DNA from 2 places in the Bacillus spongiae genome. Region 1 is predicted to be linked to the other one. Evidence: riboswitches for the same ligand, from Rfam matches in the RefSeq annotation. Region 1 holds a riboswitch; the other holds the start of a gene.

The links. Region 1 has a riboswitch for cyclic di-GMP ahead of WAK64_RS10745 (EAL domain-containing protein). Riboswitches for the same ligand answer to the same signal wherever they lie in the genome.
Region 2: another riboswitch for cyclic di-GMP. It lies ahead of WAK64_RS18900 (anti-repressor SinI family protein); the one in region 1 lies ahead of WAK64_RS10745 (EAL domain-containing protein).

The regions. Positions count from the first base shown of each region.
Region 1 is NZ_JBBAXC010000007.1:202,252-205,410, forward strand. Features, by position in the region: gene ade (adenine deaminase) at 1-1,117, opposite strand, end outside; purine riboswitch at 1,163-1,264, opposite strand; cyclic di-GMP riboswitch class I at 1,639-1,727, shown strand; gene WAK64_RS10745 (EAL domain-containing protein) at 1,780-2,619, shown strand; gene WAK64_RS10750 (GGDEF domain-containing protein) at 2,678-3,159, shown strand, end outside.
Region 2 is NZ_JBBAXC010000020.1:22,804-25,962, forward strand. Features, by position in the region: gene WAK64_RS18890 (hypothetical protein) at 1-112, shown strand, start outside; gene WAK64_RS18895 (helix-turn-helix domain-containing protein) at 139-510, opposite strand; cyclic di-GMP riboswitch class I at 1,136-1,228, shown strand; gene WAK64_RS18900 (anti-repressor SinI family protein) at 1,259-1,414, shown strand; gene WAK64_RS18905 (helix-turn-helix domain-containing protein) at 1,425-1,745, opposite strand; gene WAK64_RS18910 (YwpF family protein) at 1,839-2,291, opposite strand; gene ssb (single-stranded DNA-binding protein) at 2,533-2,916, shown strand; gene WAK64_RS18920 (hypothetical protein) at 2,927-3,103, shown strand.

The DNA of each region.
Region 1 (3,159 bases):
GCAGTTGAACGGTATGAGTTAATGAATGCTTTGCAGGTGTTGATGAAATTGATTCTCCAACATATTTTCCTTCGGATGCTACAAGTTTGCCTGCTTTATAGACACTTGTGATGTTGAAGGAGTCAAGGTTATCAACGAACATTAAATCAGCCTCAAACCCTGGTGCTACAGCCCCTTTTGTCTGAAGGCCATAACATTGAGCTACATTGAAGGAGGCCATTGTCACCGCTGTGATGGGTGCTAAACCAAGCTGGATAGCAAGCCTCACATTGTGATCGATGCTACCTTCTGTAATAAGGTCATCTAAGTGCTTGTCATCTGTACAAAACATACAACGTGACATGTTATGAGGTGTCACAACATTAAGTAAAGCTGATAAGTCCTTGGCGACAGAGCCTTCTCGAATTAATAGATGCATTCCTCTTTGCAGACGTTCCTTCGCTTCTTGAATAGTTGTTGCTTCATGATCAGTTTGGATTCCAGCAGCACGATAAATATTAATACCATCACGATCCAAACCAGCTCCGTGACCATCAATTTGAGATGTCATCGTAAGCTTATCGAGAATAGAACTTTCTGCTGATTTAACGGAAGGAAAATCCATCACCTCCGCTAAACCGAGTACTTGCTTTTTCTGTAGAAGAGGTTTGAGATCTTCTGCCAGTAGTGTCGCACCATTATGTTCAAACGGCGTTGCTGGCACACTTGATGGGAGCATAAAAAATATTTCTAATGGAAGATTTTCTGAATTACTAACCATATATTGTATCCCCTCAACTCCAGAAACATTGGCAATCTCATGCGGGTCTGTGATAATCGCTGTGACACCATGTGGAAGGACTACTTTCGCAAATTCAGAGGGTGAAATTAATGAAGATTCAATATGCACATGAGCATCAATGAAGCCCGGGCATATATACTGATTTTTTGCATCGATGATTGTCTTCCCATCATATTCTCCAATGCCAACGATCATACCATCATGAATAGCGATGTCTCCAGTAAGCAATTCACCATTAAATACATCTACGATTTGTCCGTTCTTAATCACGACGTCAGCTAGTATGTCTTTACTTGCTGCTTTTATGAGTTGGGTAAGCTGTTGTTTCTTCTGCATAAAAAACCTCTCCTTCTCTAGACGTATGAGGAAGGAGAGGTCATAGGAATATTCTCTCTTCCTCGTAGTCAAACAATTTACGGTAGTTTGGTAGAAACTTTTGGACCATATTTCCAAGGTTATACGAGGTAGTAATTATTTTCTTTAAAAAGTATATTGTTAAACATTCTATCCAGTCAGCTATTGACTGTCAATCTTTTTTGGGAAATCTCTAATAAATAGAGTATATTCCAGTATAAGGAATGCACATAAAAACTATAAGATGATTAGCTATTGAAAGGGTGGGGTGTCCTATATAAGAGCGATTTCAGGTGTCATTACATATGAAAAGGATTTTTAATAATAATTTTTGAATAATAGAGTGATAGTAAAGATAGGTATTTCAATAAAATTAATTGTCTTTTATTTCCAATAAATGTGCTATTTAATAATGTAAATTATAGTAGTAATATGTGGTTATTTATCGTTGAAAGTGTATTCAATCACTGTCATTTATGGTAGAATAACCCTAGCTAAAAGAATATGTAAATGGGCAAACTAATTGAAAAATTAGGACGCAAAGCTAAAGGGGCTAACGCTATGTTATGAGCAATGCCAGCCAGTTGCGAAATTCAAAGGAATCGATTTTTATTGCTGCCCATTTTTTGAGGTAGCTATTTTTTATGGATTTGGCAGTTGATACAGAACCACATAAGTGGTTCACCCTCAATTTAGAGAATATTCTTATAAAAAGAGAAGGAGCGACAGAGATACTTATGATGAATGTTCCAATTGAGAAAATCGTTAAAGAGAGGTTATTCACACATGTCTTTCAACCCATTCACATTGTTCATACGGGGGAGATTACCGGTTACGAAAGTTTAATTAGATGTGAGTATTTTTCTTCCCCTACTGCACTATTTCAAGAGGCAGACAAAAAAGGACTATTGTTTGAACTTGATTGTGCTTCTATGTTAGAGGCAATGAGAGTGTACAAGTTTCACTACAGAAATGAATTAATCTATCCAAGGTTATCCGTCAATATTCTTCCATCTACGCTGCTCAATCCTTCCTTTAAATCCTTCTTAGAAGAAGCCATTGTAGATGTACAATTTCCGATGAACAGAATGGTATTCGAGATTAATGAAGCGGAAGCAATTCCTCATCTTGAAACATTAAATGACAGTATTCATGATTTAAAAAGTATAGGAGCGCTAGTAGCGCTGGACGATTTAGGAAAGGGACAATCTTCGATTCGTTCAGTTATTGAATTAGAGCCAAATATTATCAAGCTTGATCGTTATTTTGGTAAAGATTTATCTAAACACGCTCGTAAACAACATTTTCTAAAAAGTCTTGTTTATTTTTTAGCAAGGGACCATATCGTGTTAGAAGGAATCGAGTCAGAAGAAGATCTAGAATGTGCAAGGAAAATAGGCGTACACTTCGGACAGGGGTACTACTTAGGGAAGCCACATTCTGTAGAAAAATGTGAATCATTTCCGTTAAACTTTTTACCATAACAAGAAAATCCTACATCCTAGCGGTAAAAATAATTCTTAGGAATAGGTGATTTGATATATGAAAAGTCATGGGCGTACGCTAGTTCTATTTTTTATAACAGGTTTTATATTATTGTTTATCGCAAGTAGATATTATGACTTTAGTAGTATGTTTGCAATTGAAGTAATAAACATTAGCCTTGTTATTGCGTTTAGTTTACTTTGTATTCTAGGTTATTTATTGGCTTATTACTACGATAAATATCGCTATATAGCAAATATTGATGTTTTAACAAAGGCGTATAATCGCTATTATTTTTTGAAGGCTTTTGAAAAGAAAAAAAAAGCAGAGGCTCCTTTTTATATAAAGTTAATTGATCTAGACGATTTTAAAAGAATAAATGATCGTTATGGGCACCAAAAAGGTGATGAAGTATTGCAAACAATCGCTAAAGTATTGTTGGCTTGTTTTCAAGATAAAGGCGTAGTTGCTCGATGGGGAGGGGATGAATTTGTTATCATTACGACAAGTGAGGATGAGCATTTTCATGAGGAGATTGA
Region 2 (3,159 bases), on a different contig from region 1:
TGTAGAAGACTATGGTGACCAAGATTTAAATGAAGATACAAACGTCGAAGATAATATGGATGTAGGTCCAGAAGAGGAAGAAGAAACTGAAGAAACACGTGAAACTGAGTAGTTAAAAGCAGGGGAAACCCTGCTTTCTTATTTTACTGGAAAATGCCTAATGGCTGAATCCTTTTTAATACGGTCATGCTTCTGGCTGTACATAAGGTCGGTAAACTTAATAAATTCTTCTTTAGTTAGACCATTTTCAACAGCATCATTTAGTAAAGATAACCAAGTTTGGTCTACTTTTTCTTCCTGAATAGATGTCTGTTGTTCCATCACAATAAAATCCCCCAGTGGCAAATCAAGTGCTTCACTTATGCGATTTAGAACGTTAAAGGACGGATTGCGCTGGATTCCTCTCTCGATGGAACTAATATAAGACTTAGAAACCTGTGATTTTTGGGCCAGTTCATTAATTGAAAATCCTTTTATTTTTCTCATTTCCCTTATTTTTTTTCCTACCATCTCTTTTCCCCTTTTATTGTCTAATATGTTCATTATATAGAACGTTAATCATTTTTGAAAGAGGATAAAAGGATGAAATTGCAGTAATAATTGAAAAATTGTTCATTATAATGAAAAAAACCTTTCAGAATTTCCGTCAATTCGTTATAATGAAACAAAGTTCTTATTGGTGAACGTGCCGTACTTAGCAAATGACCATCTAAAGTGCGACAGATTATGCAAAAGAAAATTTGTAGAGATGAAACTAGACAATAAAATGAGGTGGAAGCAGGATTATGTATAAAAAATTATGCTCACGTTGTAAAAGACCTTCATTTAGTGCTTCAGAACTTGGAGATTGGATGTGTCCAATATGTGGTCAGGACCTAACGGATGCTTCGTTTTTGGATGCAAATTCTTCCTCGTTCAAATCAATTAGTTACATACCTATTCAAAAAAAGTTAGAAGCTTACAGAAAACAAATAAATAAAACTCAATAATAGCATTGGTAATAATTTGGATGGAAGCGTGTCAATAAATAGCATAATTTGACGATAAAAGTCAAAAAAAATTTAGTATTAAAGACAAAAAGTTACAAAAAAACATTAGATTAATATGTATAATAGGTACATATTAATCGTACGTATCAGTTCAAGGGCAAACCCATTGAAAGATGGGGACGCAAAGCCTCAGATCTACGACTGTCATTATGATTAGTTAAGATGGCTGGGTTGCCTGAAATACATAAGTATTTTAGGAGGTATGGAAAGTGGTTAAAGCAGAACTAGACCTTGAATGGTTGCAATTAGTACAGGAAGCATTGGAGAAGGGAATTACGAAAACAGAAATTAGAGATTTTCTTAAAACGCATAAGATATCACAAAATAAGAATATAGAACCGGTAATATCAAAAAGTCTTGCATAACTGCAAGACTTTATTTTTGTTCTTTGCGCCATTTATTAAATTCGATAAACTCTTTAAATTGTTCTTTTGTAATACCAGAAGTCATCGCTTCTTGAGCGATATCTACCCAATCGGGATCTAATGCATTTGGTTGTTTTGAATCAAATAATAGAGAATCAATGGATACATTTAATGCAGAAGATATCTTCTCGAGAAATTGAACAGATGGGTTCTTTTGCAGATTGCGTTCAATTGCACTTAAATATGATTTTGCAACGCCTGCTTTGTCTGCCAATTCGGTCATGGACATTTTCTTTTCTTGTCGAAGTAGTTTTACACGCTCGCCTATCATAATAGAGACACCTCGTGATATTTTTATAATCGCTTTTATATATTAAATTAACACATGTTTTTAATAAAGAACAAGGGGAGGAAATAAATTTTTTTAAAATTGTTTGGAGGACTCTTCATTTCCACTTGAAGTAAGCTTAGGTTTATATCTCATTTTTTTTCGAAAGGTGTCAATTAAATGCGCTCCATTAAGCCCTTGTTCTACAAGGTCCTTAAGAAGTAGCTCTGCATAATCTTTCGGCACTTTTTTTAAATGACCCTCCATCAATATGCTTATTTTCCCGTCAATTTGTTTAATCCCTCTTATATGTATGTAGAAAGAAGCAGGATCGTTTTGGGCATGAGTAATGACCACCCGAATTTCTGTATCATTTTTTCGTTGTTGAATGTCTCGGAGGTAGTCGTAATATTTTAGAGAGGTAAACGCTTCAATTAACCAAGTACCTTTCATATCTTCTTTATTAATAATTAATCCATCTTTAATATCAATCGTCTTAATTTCTTCATCATCTACGACTTGAAATGTAATAATTTTGAATGTTTTCATCTTGATCCTCCTTGTCCAACAATTTATAAAAATTATATCATAGTAAAAACTGGAACACACCATAAGAAAATAAATGAACTTTGTTACATTAAGATAATCAATGAGTTATTTTCAAGAAAAAATAAAAATTCCCCTAGAAGAATTTTTGTTTTTTGTAGTGAAATTAGTTTGAATTATCTAAATTTACAATTTTACTCTTTTTTTAGCTCCTGTTACAATATTGGTAGAAAGGAGGGGAGAAATGATAAATCACGTGACTCTCGTTGGTCGTTTGGTGAAAAATCCTATTTTAAAGAAAACAAAAGATGGGAAATCAGTAGTCAATGTGACGGTAGCGGTCAATAGACACTATCGAAATCGTTTGGGTGAATATAATACTGATTTTGTATTATGTACCCTTTGGAATAAAATAGCAGAAAACACCGAGAAGTATTGTCAAAAGGGCTCGATCGTCGGCATCGTGGGGAAAATTCAAACGAGGAACTATGACAATAGTGAAGGAAAACGAGTATACGTCACAGAAGTGTTAGGTGAAAGTATTCAATTTTTGAGTAAAAATGATAGACAAGCTAAAGAAGAAATGGATGAATCCGTTTTTTCTCCGGTAGAAGCCATTCTTCCATAAGGAGGTTCAAATGATTTCAAAAGAAAACAGGATGGAAAAATTAGAAGAGTTAATGGGAGAATTTATCGTCAAGCTAGGATTAGTACGTTCAGAACTAATTCAGTTGCAACTTAAAGTATCTAACCTCGAGAATCAACCTTCACCACCCTTTCCTTCATTTCCAATCATTCCGATGGTAAAAAAATAAAGAATCACCTTTTTGTTTCCTCATTAATCCTCCAAAATAGAAAGAGAAAGAATCCT